DNA from 2 places in the Bacillus daqingensis genome. Region 1 is predicted to be linked to the other one. Evidence: a T-box and tRNA genes for the amino acid it is inferred to sense, from the RefSeq annotation. Region 1 holds a T-box; the other holds one or more tRNA genes.
What was found. The T-box of region 1 lies ahead of pheS (phenylalanine--tRNA ligase subunit alpha). A T-box ahead of a tRNA ligase gene usually reads a tRNA of that ligase, here a tRNA-Phe.
Positions count from the first base shown of each region.

Region 2: it has a tRNA-Phe gene. The T-box ahead of pheS (phenylalanine--tRNA ligase subunit alpha) is inferred to sense a tRNA for this amino acid. The anticodon was not compared.

Region 1 covers NZ_JBHSGK010000013.1:341,979-351,785, forward strand. Annotated here, with positions in the region: gene zapA (cell division protein ZapA) at 1-148, opposite strand, end outside; gene rnhC (ribonuclease HIII) at 291-1,223, shown strand; gene pheT (phenylalanine--tRNA ligase subunit beta) at 1,330-3,744, opposite strand; gene pheS (phenylalanine--tRNA ligase subunit alpha) at 3,766-4,800, opposite strand; T-box leader at 4,887-5,123, opposite strand; gene ACFO4L_RS12970 (TrmH family RNA methyltransferase) at 5,178-5,933, opposite strand; gene ACFO4L_RS12975 (YitT family protein) at 5,973-6,794, opposite strand; gene ACFO4L_RS12980 (M42 family metallopeptidase) at 7,148-8,227, opposite strand; gene ACFO4L_RS12985 (dUTP diphosphatase) at 8,317-8,817, opposite strand; gene ACFO4L_RS12990 (sigma-w pathway protein ysdB) at 9,022-9,438, shown strand; gene ACFO4L_RS12995 (TVP38/TMEM64 family protein) at 9,546-9,807, opposite strand, start outside.
Region 2 covers NZ_JBHSGK010000005.1:30,291-40,097, reverse strand. Annotated here, with positions in the region: gene ACFO4L_RS06570 (YycH family regulatory protein) at 1-342, opposite strand, end outside; gene walK (cell wall metabolism sensor histidine kinase WalK) at 342-2,168, opposite strand; gene yycF (response regulator YycF) at 2,178-2,885, opposite strand; tRNA gene ACFO4L_RS06555 (tRNA-Thr) at 3,071-3,146, opposite strand; tRNA gene ACFO4L_RS06550 (tRNA-Phe) at 3,155-3,230, opposite strand; tRNA gene ACFO4L_RS06545 (tRNA-Asp) at 3,249-3,324, opposite strand; tRNA gene ACFO4L_RS06540 (tRNA-Met) at 3,355-3,431, opposite strand; tRNA gene ACFO4L_RS06535 (tRNA-Glu) at 3,867-3,941, opposite strand; gene ACFO4L_RS06530 (Nramp family divalent metal transporter) at 4,143-5,435, opposite strand; gene ACFO4L_RS06525 (adenylosuccinate synthase) at 5,665-6,951, opposite strand; gene ACFO4L_RS06520 (hypothetical protein) at 7,162-7,629, opposite strand; gene dnaB (replicative DNA helicase) at 7,846-9,210, opposite strand; gene rplI (50S ribosomal protein L9) at 9,238-9,681, opposite strand; gene ACFO4L_RS06505 (DHH family phosphoesterase) at 9,678-9,807, opposite strand, start outside.

The DNA.
Region 1 (9,807 bases):
AAGGATTGGACTCACGGAGCTGCTTCATTTTAGTATCAACCAGTTCGGAAGCTTCCCTTACGTGGTCTGATGATTCCTTTCCGATCACGGTATACGTTTGATTCGCTATTTTCACAATCGTACGGATTTTTTCCTCATCCTGTTCCACAATAGTCCCCCCTGACATGACAGCATAGACTACCTGTTATCATAACATGACAGAGGGACAGATGAAAAATAAATTCATGTGAATCAAGCACGGACCTTTCTGGTACAATCGAAAAGGTATCGCAATCAAGGAGGTTACATATATGGGACAGCAGGTCATCCAAGCAGACCGGCAGCTTTTGAACAGTATGGAAAAGCATTATGCCGGCTCGATTCAGTCACCGCCGCAGGGCGCTGTCTTTCAGGCGAAGACATCCGGCTGTACCGTTACAGCCTATAAGTCCGGCAAGGTACTATTTCAAGGCAAGCAGGCTGACGCCGAAGCGTCAAAGTGGGGCCGTTCTTCTGGAGGAGCGGTCCGCAAACGTCCGGCGCCTGCTTCGCACCGGTGGGCTCCGCCTGCTGATATTCGCTCGTTGTCTGTCATTGGAAGCGATGAAACCGGTACTGGAGATTACTTTGGTCCGATGACGGTCGTGGCCGTTCATTTAACGAGCGATCAGCTTCAACAGACCGAAGCGCTCGGCCTGCGTGATTCCAAAACGATTACCGACCCGGAAATCCGCCAGACCGCGCCAAAGCTATTGAAGCAATGCACATACAGTCTGACCATTTTACGCAACGAAAAATACAATGAGCTTCAGCAGCAGGGCATGAATCAAGGCCGGATGAAGGCTCTCCTTCACCACGAGGCGATCAAAGGCGTGATCCGGAAGCTCCAAGAAAGCAAAACACCCTACGACGGCGTGTTTATCGATCAGTTCGTCAAACCGGAAGGCTATTTTAACTATTTAAAGCAGAGCGGCAAGCAGTGGCCGGATTCGATTCCGATCTATTTTGCCACAAAAGCAGAAGATATGCACCCGGCTGTCGCAGCTGGCTCGATCCTCGCACGATATGCGTTCCTTCAGGAAATGGACAAGCTGGCGAAAAAGCTTGGCGTTCCGATTCCAAAAGGAGCAGGCCCGAAAGTCGACCAGGCCGCCCGCGACGTCCTGCGCCTGCACGGCGAAGATACGCTCCGCCAGTCCGTAAAATGGCACTTCTCCAATACGGACCGCGTCGTTCAGACGTAACGGACCGGATGAGCCTGGCGCATAAACCACCGGTAGTATTAACGAAGAGGGCTCTCCGCGTTGGAGAGCCCTCTTCGGCAGTTTATCATGATCAGCTGGTCGCGCGTTACTGCTGGCGCAGCTGAGCTCCAGCCTTCTGTTCCAGTGCGTCCAGCACGTTTTGGTGGACGGACGCTACATCTTCCTCGGTAAGCGTCTTGTCGCGGTCCAAGTAACGGAGCGAGAAGGCAGCTGATTTCTTTCCGGGAGCAATGTGCTCGCCTTCATACAAATCAAACAGATGCACCCGGTCCAGCAGCGGCTGGCCGTTTTCCTTAATAATCCGCTCCAGTTCCGCTGCACTGACAGTTTGATCAACGACCAGTGCAATGTCTCGGTCGACAGACGGATAGCGCGGAATCGGGCGATAACGAACCGTTTTTTCCTCTGCCTTCAGCACGGCGTCGATGTCGAGCTCTACGATGTACGTTTCCGGGAGCGAGAACGCTTTTGCTGTATCCGGATGAAGCTGACCGATGACGCCTGCCGGACGATCATGGATCAGCACAGAAGCCGTACGCCCTGGATGCAATCCGCTTCGTTCCGCTTTTTCAAAGGAAACTTCCGCCTTCAGCTCCGCGAGCAGTCCTTCTACAACGCCTTTCACAACGAAAAAGTCGACCGGCTTCTTTTCTCCCTGCCACTCATGCGATTCCCACAAGCCTGTAAATGCACCGGCGAGATACGTTTTTTCTTCAGGCTGCTTCGTTACGTCTGTTTCAGCCGTGTGAAACACAGAACCAAGCTCAAACAGCGATACGTTGTACAAATTCCGGTTGCGGTTGTGACTGAGCGCTTCCAGCAGATGCGGAATCAGCGTCGTGCGCAAGCTGCTTCGGTCCTCGCTCATCGGCAAAGCGACTGATACACGAGGCTCCTCTTTGCTGCGGAAGTGTGCTTCCTTTTCTGCTGTCGTCAACGAATAGCTTACTGCTTCGTGCATGCCCGCACTTTCCAAAAAGCGGCGGATGCGGCGCTTTCGCTTTTGTGCGACGGTAAGACCGCCTTTTGTCGACGGCGTATTCGGCAGTGTAACCGGGATGTTGTCATAGCCGTAAAGACGAGCCACTTCCTCCACGATATCCGGTTCGATGGAGATGTCCTGCCGCCGTGTCGGGACCGTCACGTGAAGGGTTCCTTTCTTTTCCTTCACAGGAAAGCGGAGCCGTTCCAGCACCGACGTCATCTCATCTGCTGATATGTCTGTGCCCAGTGAAGCATTGATCCGGTCTGCCTGAACATCGAGCTCCAGCTCATCGCGGTTCAGCGTATCGTGCTCCACCGGATCGGCTAACACGACACCGCCGGCCAGCTGCTGAATGAGAGAAGCGGCACGTTCGCCAGCGGCTGCTACGCGGTTCGGATCTACTCCTTTTTCAAAGCGGATGCTCGAGTCACTGCGTATGCCGAGATCCTTTTGGGCTTTCCGGACGGTTTCCGGCTTAAAGTAAGCCGATTCCAGAAGCAGGTTTTCCGAGGTTGCTTCCACCTCAGAGTCAGCTCCTCCCATGACCCCAGCAAGTGCCGTTGGGCGAATACCGTTCGTGATGACGAGATGCTCGGCGCTCAGAGTCCGCTCCTCGCCGTCAAGCGTTGTCATCGTTTCATCCTGCTCAGCGCGGCGCACGACTACTTCATCCGAACCGAAGCGGTCAAAGTCGAACGCATGCAGCGGCTGCCCGTATTCAAGCAGCACGTAGTTCGTAATATCGACTACGTTATTCAGCGGGCGCACGCCGCTTGTCATCAGCGCGGTCTGCAGCCAGAGCGGGGATTCACTTACTTGGACACCGCGGATCATCGTAGCTCCGTAGTACGGGTTCCATTCATCTGCTTCCACTCTGACGTTGACGAATTCCTCGGTCCGGTCCTTTGCAGGCACAATGCGAGGCTCAGGCATGTAGACGTCGCGGTTGAGTACGGCAGCCGCTTCGTAAGCAGCTCCCAGATAGCTCAGGCAGTCCGACCGGTTCGGCGTAAGATCCAGCTCCAGCACTGTGTCATCTAGACCAAGCGGCTCCTTCGCATCTGTTCCTGGCACCACTTCTTCAGGGAAAACGAAAATGCCTTCGCTGTATTTCTTCGGCACTACTTTTCCTTCGAAGCCAAGCTCCTGCAGAGAACAGATCATTCCTTCTGAAACCTGCCCTCGCAGCTTAGCCCGCTTGATTTTCATCCCGCCAGGCAAACGGCCTCCGACACGGGCAACGGCCACAGACTGGCCTTCCGCCACGTTTGGAGCTCCGCATACGATCTGAACGGCTTCTTCCCCGATATCAACCTGGCAGACCTTCAGCTTATCCGCATCCGGATGCTGCTCACAGGAAACGACTTTACCGACGACAAGGTTCGTAATGTCTGCTCCAAGCTCCTGAACGGCATCAACCTCGACACCGTGAAGCGTCAGTTCCTCAGCCAGTTTTTCCGGCGTAATGCCGGATAAATCCACATAATCACTCAGCCATTTATATGATAAAAGCACGCTGCTTCCTCCTTCACTTTTCTATTCTCTGATAAACTGTTCCAAGAAACGGGTATCGTTCGTGTAAAAATGACGGATGTCGTCGATCCCGTATTTCAGCATTGCAAAACGCTCGACACCCATGCCGAATGCGAACCCGGAATAAACCTCCGGATCAAATCCGCCCATTTTCAGCACGTTCGGGTGCACCATACCGGAACCCAGAACCTCAATCCAGCCGGTTCCCTTGCACGTTCTGCAGCCTTTTCCGCCGCACATAGCGCAGGAAACGTCCAGCTCAGCAGACGGCTCTGTGAATGGAAAAAAGCTCGGACGAAGCCGCATGTCCCGGTCTTCTCCGAAATAACTTTTTACAAAGGCTTCAAACATGCCCTTCAGGTCACTCATACGGATGCCTTTATCGACAACAAGACCTTCAATCTGCATGAACTGATGGGAATGGGTCGCATCATCTTCGTCACGGCGATACACTTTACCAGGGCAGATGATCTTAACCGGCCCCTTGCCCTCATGCTTCTCCATCGTCCGTGTCTGCACGGGGGATGTCTGCGTTCTCAGCAGCAGATCCGGTGTGACAAAGAACGTATCCTGCATATCTCGTGCCGGATGGTGCTTCGGCAGGTTCAGTGATTCAAAGTTGTAATAGTCGGTTTCCACTTCCGGTCCCTCTGCCACCTGAAAGCCCATGCCGGTAAAGATATCTTCAATCGTCTCCACCACTGACGTAAGCGGGTGACGTGCACCGCGCGCTACCGGTCTGCCGGGAAGCGTCACATCGATGCTTTCTTCTGCCAGCTGCTTTTGCACAGCAGCCGCCTGAAGCGTCTGCTCCTTCTCTTCAATAAGCTTTTGCACCGATTGACGCACTTCGTTGGCTTTTGCGCCGACGACCGGGCGCTCTTCGTTAGAAAGCTTTCCCATTCCTTTCATCACTTCTGTGATCGGGCCCTTTTTCCCCAGGTAAGAGATCCGTACCTGCTGCAGGGAATCAAGGTCCTGCGCTTCTGCTACTTTTACTACTGCTTCATCGTGCAGTTCCTGCAGACGTTCCAGCATACTGTCATTACCTCCTTTAAATATAAACCGCGTCATCCATTCTTGCATCGGGGTCCTGCCACGAAAAAAAGCCTTCCCGCCCCGGACCGAGGGACGAAAAGACTTCGCGGTACCACCCTAGTTAACAGAAGCAGCTGCTTCTGTTCTCTCAAACAGGAAGATAACGGTCTTCCTTCCGGGCTGCCTTTTCAGCTGATCAGCTTACTCCGGCACCAGCTCGGGAGTGAATTCAGCGGTTCTTTTCGAACAGTGCTTCCAGTCTTCGGCACTGTCTCCCTGGCAAAAAGATGAATCCGCTTACTGCTCTCCTTCATCGCGTTCAATGATTCGATCTGTAGTTCATTATATAAGGATCGGAGACGCTTTTCAATTGCTTTTTAATCTCCGCGCAAATGATAGATCAAAATGCCGGCTGCAGCTCCAACGTTCAGGGATTCTGCCTCCCCGTATATTGGAATGTACAAATTCTGATCCGTCTTCTCGAGCAGGGACGGCTCGACGCCTGCCCCTTCATTGCCCATCAGCAGCGCAAAGGATTCCTGCGGCTCTATCGCAGTGAATGTGCTGCCGTTCAAGCTTGTTCCAAAAACGGGAATGCCGTTCTCCCTGCAGCGATCCACCGCATCGTGCAGATCCATCTGCTGCACGTAAATATGAAAAATAGCACCCTGGGTGGAACGAACAACTTTTCCGTTAAATGGATCCGCGCAGCCCTCACCAAAAATGACGCCCTCCAGTCCTGCTGCTTCTGCAGTCCGGAGCATACTGCCCAGATTTCCGGGGTCCTGAATCCGGTCCAGCAGCAGATAGCGTCCGGACTCAAACACGATGTTTTCGAGCGCGGGCTTTTCGCAGACTGCAATCATTCCTTGAGGCGTCTCTGTTTCCGCCAGCTCCGTCATCACCCGCTCCGTCACGTAAACCAGCTCAATATGATCAATGAGCCAGCGCTTCGGGATTTCCCGGTCTTCCCGGATGATGATTTCTTTGACAGAAACTGCCGCTTTTAACGCTTCTTCAACGAGATGCTCGCCTTCTACGAGAAAGAGGCCGGAGCGGTCCCGCTCCCGTTTCTTTTGCAGTTTTTTCCATGCTTTAATTCGTGGATTCTGGACCGATGAGATAGCTTCCACCGGTACTCCCCCCTCTTGTATGCCGGCAGTGATACCGGACTAATCGTCTTTTCTGAAATTCCCCATCACCTGCATCGACTGACTGATGCTGACAAACGCATCCGGATCAATATCCTTCAGCACATTTCGGATGATTTCCAGCTCGTAGCGTGTGATCACCGTATAAAGCACTTTTTTCTCCTCACGGGAGTAAGCGCCCTGACCGTCAATCACGGTGATTCCTCTGACGAGATTTTCCAGCAGCGCACGCCGGAGCTCTTCCCCGTGGCTAGTGACAACCATGAGGTTCAGTTTCACGTGGCGGGTGTGAATCCGGTCAATGACAATTCCCGTAATGTAGATCGAGAGCATCGTATACAGCGCAAGCTCCCAGCCGAAGAAAAATCCGGAAAGGACAACGACGCCGGAGTTCAGCGCAAAAATCAGTCCGCCGAGCGGAATGTCCCATTTTTTAATGAGCAGGATTCCGATCACGTCAAAACCGCCTGTCGAACTGTAGTAGCGAATGATTAAACCGATGCCGACCCCTGTCAAGACGCCGCCCCAAACGGAAGAAAGCAGGGCGTCCTCCGTGATTTGCACAATCGGAATGTAGAGCATCGACACCGATGTAACCGCTACAGAGATAATACTGTTTATAATAAACTCTTTTCCGAGTTTCATCCAGCCCAAGATGACAATAGGAATGTTCAGGATGATAATCCAAAACCCTGTATTGACCGGTGTCATCAGCCCAAAGATCATGGCAACACCCGTTACGCCGCCCGTCAGGACTTCATGCGGCAGCAAAAACACGTTGAAGGCAAAACCGAGTAAAATGGATGCCGCGACAATAATAGATAGTTTAACAAAATAGTTCAACAGCGGGCTCCTTTCGTCCGAAGAGTAAACAACTCTCTGCATTATAGGGAAACAGACCCATCCCGTCAACATGAGATTGCATCGTCCTGCTATTCTGACGTCTCTTTCTTCTCCCAAGTTATGATCAATTGATGTCCGGCACGTAAAAGCCTGCCTGTTAAAAGGTTCGTTTCCAATATGTTTATAAAACATAAAAAGAAGCTTCTTTTCAATCCGGCGATTGAGCCTGGAGCTCCTCCATCTGTCTTTTATTTAGAAAAATCAGGTGCAGGCCCGATTTCCTTCATAGAGCCAGCTGTCTGGTTGTATAAAAAAACCTGCCCCCTTACCAGGGAGCAGGTTCACATTACTTATTACGAGAACGTAATCGTGTTGACGGTGTCGCGATCCAGCTTTTTAATCACTTCCACGATTAGTTTCACTGCGTTTTCAAAGTCATCCCGGTGCAGAATACCAGCATGTGTGTGAATGTAGCGTGTCGCGATCGTGATCGACAGGGCAGGCACTCCGTTCGCTGTTAAATGAATGGCTCCAGAATCTGTTCCGCCTCCCGGGACCGAATCAAACTGGTACGGAATGTCAGCAGCATCTGCTGTATCCGTTACGAAATCACGCAGGCCTTTGTGCGAAATCATCGATGCATCATAGACGATGATCTGTGGACCTTCCCCCATTTTTGCAAGGGCGTCTTTGTCGGATACACCAGGTGTGTCACCTGCAATTCCCACGTCTACACCGAAGCCGATGTCCGGCTGAATCTGATTGGCAGACGTTTTTGCTCCGCGCAGGCCAACCTCTTCCTGCACGGTGCCAACACCATAGACGGTGTTTGGATGATCTTCGTCTTTCAAGCGGCGCAGCACTTCAATTGCTATCGCACAGCCGATGCGGTTATCCCACGCTTTAGCCATCAGGTACTTTTCGTTTTTCATCACCGTGAAATCACAAACCGGTACGACCGAATCGCCAGGGCGCACGCCGAAAGATTCTGCTTCTGCCCGGTCCTTGGCACCGATATCAATGAACATTTCCTTTTTATCAACCGACTTTTTTCGTGCTTCTGCCGGAAGAATGTGCGGAGGCTTCGAGCCGATGACACCTGGAATGTCGCCTTCCTTGGTCATGACAGTGACACGCTGAGCCAGCATCACCTGCTCCCACCAGCCGCCGACGCACTGAAATTTTAAAAAGCCGTTGTCATCAATATTTGTAATCATGAAGCCAATTTCATCGAGGTGGCCTGCCACCATGATTTTCGGCCCGTTTTGAACGCTTCCGTGTTTTTTCGCAATCAGGCTTCCGAGCTGATCCGTTTCGACTTCGTCCGCAAACGGTTCAATGTAGCGTTTCATGACGTCACGCGGCTCCCGTTCGTTACCTGGAACGCCGTTCGCGTCTGTCAGATCCTTCAGCATGCTGAGCATTTCATCCATGATCGATCATCCTCCTGTATTCCGTTAGTATGTACTCTAGTTCAGTATAGCGTTTTTCCGGCTTCGTCTCAATTCCTTCGTATATCGAATTAATAACCGTTTTCCTGCCGGGAATAATTCTCCTCGTTTTTTGCATGATAGGCGAGAGTCACATCCTCCCACGAATATCCGAGCTGCCCTGCCAGATTCAAATAAGCGGAGAACAGCGCGCCGTACGTTTCAGCAGACGGCTCAATTCGCAGCAGAGATACAGCCGCGAACAGCTCCAGAAACGCTGCGGTCTGCTCTTTCTTATCCGCTTTTTCCTGTGCCAAGTCCACCTCATCGACCTCCGGGGACAGCGCAAGGGTATTACCGATCGACAGCAAAAAATGCAGGCCGTCTACATATTCTTCTAAAATCACACGGTCGTCAGAAGGGCCGCGGCTGCTCCAAAATTTAAAGCTGCGGACCTCATTGGCAAGCTCCCCCGCTTCCACAGAAAAAGCCAGCAGCTTCTCTTCAAATACGTCCTCCGGTTTGACCTGACGCTTTTCTTCAATATAACTGTCCAGCTCCTGCTGGCGTTTAAACAGCATCTGCAGATCCATATGTAACCGTCTCCTTTTTCTGCTCTTTTTCCCCTTGATACAGAGCCTTATTCACGTCTTTTAACAGGAAAATCAATGCATGATGAAACCTTCCCGCATGCTCTATCGTAACATAACAAGAGCTATTTCTTTACGTTTAAATCATCTGGCGTGTACGATAGATACAGATACTCTGGTACGACCTTGAGAGAAGGAGAGATTACCATGATGACCGTAATTCTTTTTCGGCTTTTTCTGCTTATCGCTGTCGGAATCATCGCCTTCAGTATCATTAAATATATAACCGATCCCACGCGCAAACTGGAAAGAGCCAGACGCAATCATGACTTTTACGTGCTTGACGACCCGGAAAACGTGCGGCGCCACCTTTTTATCACAACCCAGGGCGCCATGTTTGAAGGTGAAAAATTTCTCGGAACTGCCGATCAGTCAGTAGAAGTGACAACGATCGTCATCCAGGCCGAAAACCTCGATGAACTGCGGGGGATGACGCTCGCTGACTTTGAGACGATGGAAAAAGAGATTCTTGTCCGCTATCCGAAGGCATCGATCGAATGGGGCCTTCCGGTGCATGATATCATTAAGCGTCTGCGCAATCAGCAGAAGCAGTCCAAAACCTAAACCGGTACGACACCTTAAAAGGCACTCACCCGCAGTCAGGGATGAGTGCCTTTTTTGAGTGCTGTCGATGCGCTGCTTCTGATAATCGAAGGAAGAGAAGCCAACCATCATCCGGCCTTGCTCGTCGACGGGCGCATTGGATCAGGCCGCTCTTCCCGACGGCCTAAATAGAAAAAAGCGATTGCGAGAAGTCCGAGAATCGGCAGTGCATATATCCACGATAGTTCTACCAGAATATGCCCGAAGCCGGTAAACAGCATCGCCGGCAGAATAATGCCAAGCACGCTGTACGTCATGTAACGTCGAAAGGTGTTCGTCATCTCCATCAAGTAAAGTGACAGCAGATGAAAATGAATAAACGGGAGCATC
Region 2 (9,807 bases), on a different contig from region 1:
TCCATTGAAGGAACGGTTCACGCCCGGCGCATGATGGCTTCCGGTCAGCTCCATTTCCTCCAGCTCAAATTCCTGCAGCGTCTCCATGATCTCCAAATAGTTGTCCCCGGCCGGATGCACCCAGCTGCGGTCGCTTCCGCTGTGGCTGATGACCTGAGACGGATACAGCAGGTCTGTAAACGACTTCGTTTCCCCAATGTCTTCAATTTCAATATAGGAGTTATCCCCCTGATCCAGGACATTGTATGCCGGCTGATACGTCGACACGAGATAAGTCAGCACAACACTCGTTAAAATCATGGCCCAGAGGACAAATGTTTTGACGTTCTCGATAAACGGCATTACTGCGTCACCACCTCCTGGGCGTACGGCAGACTGAAGGAGAAGGTGGTGCCTTTGCCCCATTCACTGCTGACCCAGATATTTCCTCCGTGTGCCATCGCAATTTCCTTCGCAATGGCGAGACCGAGACCAGTGCCTCCGAGGTTGCGGGACCGCGCCTTGTCGACACGGTAAAACCGGTCAAATACGTGTGGAATGTTTTCTCTTGGAATGCCGACCCCTTCGTCTTTCACGCTGACAACAAGCCGCTCCTGCTCCTGCTTGAGCGATACGTTAATCGTACCGCCTTCCGGTGAGTACTTCACAGCGTTGGAAACGATGTTGTCCATCAGCTGCATCAGCTTATCCCTGTCTCCCTGCACGGTGATTTCCTCCTCCGGAATCCGCCGCTTGAACTGAATGTCCTGATTTTTCGTCGTCATCTCAAACCGGTCAATGACATGATTTACGAGCTGAGGCGCGTCAATTTCCGCAACGCTCACACTGTAGTCCTTGCTGTCCATCTTGGAAAGCTGGAGCAGGTCGTTGACGAGCCGAATCATCCGGTCCGTTTCATTCGACGTCACTTCCAGAAACTGCGGTGCAATGTCCGGATCGTTTATGGCGCCGTCCTGCAGCGCCTCCAGGTAGCTCTTCATCGACGTGAGCGGCGTGCGCAGCTCGTGCGAAACGTTGGCAACGAATTCGCGACGTTCTTCTTCGACGCGCTCCTGTTCCGTGACGTCGTGCAGCACAGCGATCAGGCCGTTCTCTGCTCCGTTGTCTTTCTCAATCGTCGAGAAGTTGGCCTCGATGATCATTTCTTCCTCCTGCGCGTCGAAGTCCAGCAGCAGCGGGTCCTGGAACCGGTACAAGTCGTTCAGCGTCATAAACTTGTCGAGTCCGAGCACGCTGGTGACATCCTTGCCTGCGAGCTCCTCCTGCCGCTTGCCGAAGATTTCCTCCGCCCGGCGGTTCACGAGAATCACATTGCCGTTCCGGTCGGTCGCGATGACGCCGTCGGTCATGTGCATAAGTACCGAGGCGAGCTTGCGCCGCTCCCCTTCCGTTGTCGCGTGCGCTTCCTGCAGCTTATCAGTCAAATCGTTAAACGTTTCCGCAAGCTGACCGATCTCATCATCCCCGTATACGTTTACGTAGCGGGAGAAATCCCCCTGGCCCATGACGACCGCCTGCTCTTTCATATCAACGATCGGGCGGGTAATTGTCCGGGATAAAAAGATACCAAGTGCAGCAGTAAGTCCGAGCGCGATAAACGTCCCGGCGTACAGAATCTGGCTGATATCGTTGATTTGATCGTACATGGACTCCATCGATGCACGGATGTACACTGCCCCGACAACTTCATCGGCGTCGGAGGTGACCGGAAGCGCCATGACGAGCGTCCGGTGATTGTTCAGGGAATTGAGCATAATCTCTCCTTCGGTATCCTCAATTCCGAGAAGCGCCTGTTTGACACTGAGCTCCTGCGCCCGCTGTCCCGTAACACTTTGCGCAGGGTTTGTCGAAGCCACCACTATGCTGTTCTGATCAATCACTTCCACATCCGCGGTTTCCATGTTAAATACGTCGCTTCGAAGCAGGGCGGAAACCCGTGCTTCCAGTGATTGATCCTCTTCCTCTTCTTCCGCTGTCAGCTCCTGCTCGACGTTATAGGCGAGCAGTCCGGCCCGTTCATTCAGCGTATCGCGGAAGTTGCTTTCCAGCTGTCCTTCCAGCTGCTGCGTGAAATAAACGCCGATGACCTGCATCGCGATGAGAATGAGAAGCATATAAATGACCACGATCTTGACGTGGATCGATTTATAAAAACGAATTTTTTTCATGTTCATGCATTAACTCTCCTGATCTGCCTGCCTTAAATAATAGCCGACTCCCCGCCGGGTAACGATCCACGTTGGACTGCTCGGATTATCCTCTACCTTTTCACGCAGGCGGCGCACGGTTACGTCCACGGTGCGGACATCCCCAAAGTAGTCATAGCCCCAGACAGCCTGCAGCAAATGCTCCCGCGTCATCACTTGGCCTAAATGACGGCCGAGGTAGTAAATCAGCTCAAACTCACGGTGAGTCAGTTCAATCGGCTCTCCGCGTTTCGTCACAAGATAAGCATCCGGCTGAATCAGCAGCGGACCGATTTCGATGTTTTTCGTATCGGTATCAACTTCTTCGGTCTTCTGCTTGCGGCGCAGGTTTGCCTTTACCCGCGCGACAAGTTCACGCGTGCTGAACGGCTTCGTAACGTAATCATCCGCGCCAAGCTCCAGTCCGAGCACTTTGTCGATCTCCGAGTCTTTTGCCGTCAGCATGATGATCGGCATATCGTACGTTTTGCGAACTTCACGGCACACTTCCATGCCGTCTTTATATGGAAGCATAATATCGAGCAGAATCAGTGCGGGCACGTGCTCTTTTACGAGCTCGACCGCCTGATTGCCGTCATACGCACAGACGACATCAAAGCCTTCCTTCTCCAGTCCAAATTGTAATATATCAGCGATTGGTTTTTCGTCATCTACAACAAGAATCTTTTGCTTGTCCATACAGAACCCTCCTGTTTGTCTGCATTCCTTCTTCATTCTATCACAGATACCTGCAAGAATATATTTCCCGCCGGCGTCTGGTATTTCCCGGGAAATACTAAAAAACCGCACTGAAAAGCGCGGCCGATACCAGCATATACAAAAAAACTATCCTGCGCCGTTGCGCGGATAGGGATTGTGGATGGTGGTGCTGGCCAGAGGACTTGAACCCCCAACCTACTGATTACAAGTCAGTTGCTCTACCAATTGAGCTAGGCCAGCATAAAAAGTGGTGGCTCGGGACGGAATCGAACCGCCGACACACGGATTTTCAGTCCGTTGCTCTACCGACTGAGCTACCGAGCCAATTTATGCAAAAAAAAATGGCGGTCCCGACGGGAATCGAACCCGCGATCTCCTGCGTGACAGGCAGGCATGTTAACCGCTACACCACGGGACCATTCTTTCAGACCAGCTATCATATGTAAATTGGTTGCGGGGGATGGATTTGAACCATCGACCTTTGGGTTATGAGCCCAACGAGCTACCAGACTGCTCCACCCCGCGGCATTAAGAGTGCGGTTGTTGTGAACCGCAACAAAATTTATTATACGCTGCTCCTATTCAGAAGTCAACGGTTTTTTTCTGCAGATAAGCGGCGAATCTTTTCGTCACCTTCGGCCTCCGTCTGCGTTCACTTACCAGAGTAAGCTCCCTTGCCTTCTCCCTTGCTTCCTCAACCTTCTTGCTTCTCTGCAGAAAAAGGTTTGGGGACTGCGGCGAATCTTTTCGTCACCTTCGGCTTCCGTCTGCGTTCACTTACCAGAGTAAGCTCCCTTGCCTTCTCCCTTGCTTCCTCAACCTTCTTGCTTCTCTGCAGAAAAAGGTTTGGAATGTAGCGAATCTTTCCTTATCTAGTGGCTTCTGGAAAAGATCCGATTTGGTGAACGGCGTCGCATGAAAAAAAGTGCGGGCATCCCACAGCTTCTGCGAAAAAATAAATGGTGACCCGTACGGGATTCGAACCCGTGTTACCGCCGTGAAAGGGCGGTGTCTTAACCACTTGACCAACGGGCCACGTTTGCATGCCGCCTTTGCGACGTATTTTATAATACCATCTTTTTTATACCGCCGCAATATGTTTTCACTAAAAAGTTTTGCCACGGAGATCTTGCATCTGCTCCTTCAGCTAAGAATCCGGCAAATACCCCCGCCCGTCAGATACATCATCTGTCGGGCGGGGGTGCTGGTAACTAGGCATGAGCTGCTCACGCTCGGTTAAATGATGCCGAACAGATCAAGGTAGACGCGAATGGCAAGACCGCATACAAGCAGCATGACGGCTCCGTAAGCGATATTTTCGCGGAGGCTGTTTGCCTTATCTCCAAGCTCTTTTCGTCTCGTACAGAGCCACCAGATAGCTCCAACGACGATTGGCAGCAGCAGGCCGTTTAACGCCTGGGCAGTCATGATCATTTCAACTGGCGCACCGCCAAAGAAGAAGACGACAACGATCGGCAGCACGGCAGCGATGGTAATCATAATCCGGTTCGGAAGTGCTTTCACGCTTTCTGTCGTTCCGGTAGCCTGGCCAAACAAGTGCGGCTGCACCGTGATGTTAAAGAGACCCGAGGAAAAGCCGGCCGCAAACAAACCGAGTGCGAAGAGAACGCCTGCGTACTGTCCGAGAAGCGGCGTCAGCTGATACGCCATATCGCCGGCGCCGGTGATTTCCGCCCCGGTCAGGTAAATCGTGCTGCCTGCGCAGATCAAAATGGAAACGGCGATCACAGCTGCGATTGTCAGATTCGTCCGCAAATCAAAATACGACAGCTGCATCTTTTTTTCAGTGGAAAGAGTCGTATTATTTTCATATTTCCTCTTAATAAACGCTGACAGACCAAGCGCAGTATTCGGCGGCAGTGTCGTTGCAATCAGTGCGAGAATGAGCCAGTAGTTCGCTTCCGGCACGTTAAAGGAGAAGCCGGTCGTTGCCACATCAGTGATGCTCGGTCCGGCAACGAATACGGTGAGAACAAATGCGCCGACCATCGTACCGATGATGACGCGGTTAATGTTTTCAATCAGCCGGTACACGCCGACCCAGGCAATAATCAGCGCCATAAAGGCCAGAATGGACACCCAGCCGACAATCGATACGGCCGGCAGGAAGAAGTTCAGTGCCAGGGCGGCTCCGATAAAGTTACCTGCCTGAAACGCAACCGCACCGAGCAGAAGCGCAACGTACACAGGAATGGATACTTTCTTTCCCAAGTAGACGCGGATGCCATCCATGGCGGACATCCCGGTCTGGAGCGTAAACTTTACGACTGGACGCTGAAAGTAGTAGGCAGCGATACAGGCGAGAACGAGCACCCACATCACTTGAAAGCCGTAAGAGGCACCGGCCACCGAAACGGTTGTTACTGTACCTGGCCCGATAATACAGGCTGCCACAATGGCACTCGGCCCGAGCGATGCCAGTCGTTCCTTCATTGTCAATGGTGCTTCGTTGGCTGCCTGCTGCTCCACAAGGACATCTGTCATTCGCTTTTGCGCTTCGATGATCATACACCTCTCTGTAATAGGATTACGTATAGTAAACCATGGACAATAAGAGGATGCAGGAAGTTCGGCAGATTCGCTGACAAACAAATTTTCTGAAAAATCTTCCAATTTACTACTTTATGATTGATTTACGTGCTTTTCACTTTCCGTTTTGTATCTTCTGCAGAGATAAGAAAAAAAGCCCGTCAGGACACCTGACAGGCTTCTTGCATCGTTTTCGAATTTAGGCGGATCAGCCGAATACGCCGCGGACGAGGTTCGTCTGCTTGCGGTCCGGGCCGACGGAGAAAATAGAGAGCGGGATTCCTGTAAGCTGTGAAATGCGCTCTACGTAGTAGATGGCGTTTCTCGGCAGTTCATGCAGAGAACGGACACCGGTGATATCTTCTTCCCAGCCTGGCATCTCTTCGTATACAGGCTCACACTCAGCGAGCACCTTCAGGCTTGCCGGGAAATGCTCAATGATCTCACCGCGGTACTTATATGCGGTACAGATCTTCAGCGTTTCAATGCCTGTCAGCACGTCGATGGAGTTAAGGGAAAGATCAGTGATGCCGCTCACTCGTCGAGCATGGCGCACAACGACACTGTCAAACCAGCCGACACGGCGCGGACGTCCGGTCGTTGTCCCATACTCATTGCCGACTTCACGAATCTTGTCGCCGACGCTGTCCTTCAGTTCTGTCGGAAATGGGCCGTCGCCGACGCGTGTCGTGTACGCTTTCGATACCCCGACAACATGGTCGATCTTCGATGGGCCAACGCCGGAGCCGATTGTCACACCGCCTGCAATCGGGTTTGACGAGGTGACGAACGGATACGTTCCCTGATCGATATCGAGCATCACGCCCTGAGCACCTTCAAACAGCACGCGGCGCCCGTCATCAAGACCGTCGTTTAAAATAACAGACGTATCTGTCACATACTTCGCGATCTGCTGCCCGTACTCGTAGTATTCGTTTAGAATATCTTCTTTTTTGCATCCTTCTGTTTCATAAATGCGCTCGAGTACGCGGTTCTTTTCACGCAGATTTATCTCAAGCTTTTCCTCAAACGTTTCCCGGTCGAGCAGATCCACGATACGGATCCCGGTACGTGCTGCTTTATCCATGTAAGCCGGGCCGATCCCTTTGCGGGTCGTACCGATTTTGTTGTCGCCTTTGCTCTCTTCTTCTGCAATGTCGAGCTTCAGGTGATACGGCAGAATGACGTGTGCCCGGCTGCTGATGCGCAGGTTGTCAGTCGAAACTCCGCGCTCGTGCAGGTAGGCAAGCTCTTCCACGAGCGCCTTTGGATCGATGACCATTCCGTTTCCGATCACACAGATCTTATCTTTGTAAAAAATACCTGATGGAATCAAATGAAGCTTATACTTCGTATCGTCAAATACAATCGTATGTCCGGCGTTGTTACCTCCCTGATAGCGCGCGATCATTTCCGCGCGTTCGGAAAGATAGTCCGTAATTTTTCCTTTTCCTTCGTCTCCCCACTGCGTTCCTACAACTACTACCGATGGCATGGATGGAGCACCTCCAACTTTCGTTAACATTTATTCGTTCTTCCATTAGAGCCATCGTCAGTTTATCAGTTTGCTCCGCTTCCGTCAATACAATTACCGAACGTTCCTGATAGATAAAACATCATTGTTCGTCAATCGAGATTTTTGTGAACGGCAGCTGTCGCTTCATGTAAACATCTATTGTGGTGAATAGTTTTTCAAATAACGAGCCTACCCTTTCACCATCAAGCGCAGCAGTTGAAGACCGTCTGACGCGCAGCCTCCATAACAGCTGATCCAGCGTGGATAAGTAATTGGAATTGCTGTCAGCAGAAAGATCGATGCATTCATATAAAGGAGCCCGTTTAAAATAGTATGTAGTTCTCCTGATGGAATCAGTTGAGCAAGTATGGAAAAGAAGCCAGCAGCTAAAAGAGATAAGAGAGGACCTCCCAGCAATGCAGTCAAATGTTGACGCTTATTTATATATTCCCATTTACAAAAGCCCGCGTAAGACCAGCTTAAATAAAATTGAAGTTTTCCTAATTGAAACGACCGTTTGCGGTTGTCATTCCAATTACCAAGATAGATTTGTGCCTTGGAATGAGAAGCACTGATTGCCCCAAGACCGTGCCCAGTTTCATGCAGAAATACAGATAGTGGAATGCCGACTACGAAAAGAACGGCTATTGCTAGCATTTTCGTCATCTCCTTACCGAATCAACTATCTATGAAAAACTCACTTTCTATATTAACATATAATTCCATTTAGAATGTCTTCTTTGATGCTGCAATACAGTAACATCGTGCTGTTCAGCATTTAAACCCCGGCGGAAACCGGATGCGGTTCCGAAAACAAAAAAAGCCGCCGTTTTACACGGAGGCTCCTTGCTTGCTGTCGATACATGAAACCGGTCATGCGCCCGGCGGCATGTCGCTTTCGTCGTGGCGGCGTTCGAGGTTGACGAATTTATTGAATTCCTTCACGAACGCGAGCTCGACGGTGCCGACCGGGCCGTTACGCTGTTTAGCGATAATGATCTCGATGATGTCCTTTTTTTCAGACTCCTGATCGTAGTAGTCATCGCGGTACAGGAAGGCGACAATGTCGGCATCCTGCTCGATGCTTCCGGATTCCCGGATATCAGACATCATCGGCCGTTTATCCTGACGGGATTCCACGCCTCGGGACAGCTGGGAAAGGGCGATGACGGGCACTTCCAGCTCACGAGCCAGACCCTTCAACTCCCGGGAAATCTCAGATACTTCCTGCTGGCGGCCTTCGCTGGAGCGGGCGTCGCCCTGAATCAGCTGCAGATAGTCAATCATGATCATGCCGAGCCCGGATTCCTGCTTAAGCTTTCGGCATTTGGAGCGGATCTCTTTCACTTTAATTCCCGGAGTATCATCGATGTAGATGCCTGCTTTCGAGAGCGAGCCCATCGCCATCGTCAGACGCTGCCAGTCCTCATCCTCAAGGCGTCCGGTACGCAGACGCTGGGCGTCGATATTGCCTTCTGCGCAGAGCATACGCATGACGAGCTGATCGGCGCCCATCTCGAGACTGAAAATCGCGACGTTCTCATCCGTTTTTGTCGCCACGTTCTGCGATATATTCAGCGCGAACGCGGTTTTACCAACCGATGGACGTGCGGCGACGATGACGAGGTCGTTTTTCTGGAATCCGGCTGTGATACGGTCCAGTTCCACAAACCCCGTCGGCACACCGGTCACTTCCCCGGCTGTGTGCTGAAGAAGCTCAATCTTATCAAACGCTTCGATCAATACGTCTTTAATGTCGACGAATTCACCGGACGACTGGCGTCTGGAGACGTCGAGGATCGATTTTTCAGCCTCGTTTAAGATCGCATCGACTTCATCTTCTGCTGAATAGCTTTCAGAAGCGATATTGGTCGCTACCCGGATCAGCCGGCGCAGCAGTGACTTTTCCTCTACAATCTGCGTGTAATAGTGCACGTTCGCCGCCGTCGGTACGGTATTGGCGAGCTCGCCAAGGTACGACACGCCCCCGACCTCCTCAAGCCAGCCGCGCTGGTTGAGGTCATCGATGAGCGTCACAAGATCCACCGGCTCCCCTTTATCAGAGAGCTCGAGCATTACTTCGTAAATGCGGCTGTGCTGCACGCGGTAGAAGTCCTCCGGCATGAGCCGCTCGGAGGCGGTGACCAGCGCCTGGGGATCAAGAAAAATCGCACCAAGCACAGCCTGTTCAGCTTCTATATTCTGCGGCGGTGTCCGGTCCGTGAACAGTTCGTTCATCATAATCCCCCGTTTCCAGGCTTCGCCCTAGGCTTCTGCAACGTGTACTTTAATGACCGCCGTTACTTTCGGATGAAGCTTCAAATTGACGTTCGTATAGCCAAGCGCGCGGATCGGCTCGTTCATGTCGATTTTGCGCTTGTCGATCTTATAGCCGTCTTTTTTGAGCTGATCGGCAATTTGTTTGTTCGTCACAGCACCGAAGAGACGGCCGCCTTCACCGGCTTTAGCGGAAAGCTCGACTGTTTTTTCCTCCAGCTCGTCCTTCAGCTTTTTCGCATTTTCCAATTCCTGCTCTGCCTGACGCTCTTCGCTCTCTTTTTTCTTCTCAAGCGACTTCATGTTGCCCTGATTCGCTTCGAGCGCGAGGTTGTTCTTCAGCAGATAATTGCGGGCATACCCGTCTGGTACGTCCTTAATGTCGCCTTTTTTCCCTTTTCCTTTTACGTCTTTCAGGAAGATGACTTTCATGCTGATTGTCCTCCTTTAAAATACTCATCTATTTTTTCTTTAAGAAGCGTTTCTGCTTCTTCCTCTGTCATATTTTCCAGCTGCGTGGCTGCGTTCGTCAAGTGTCCGCCGCCGTTCATTTTTTCC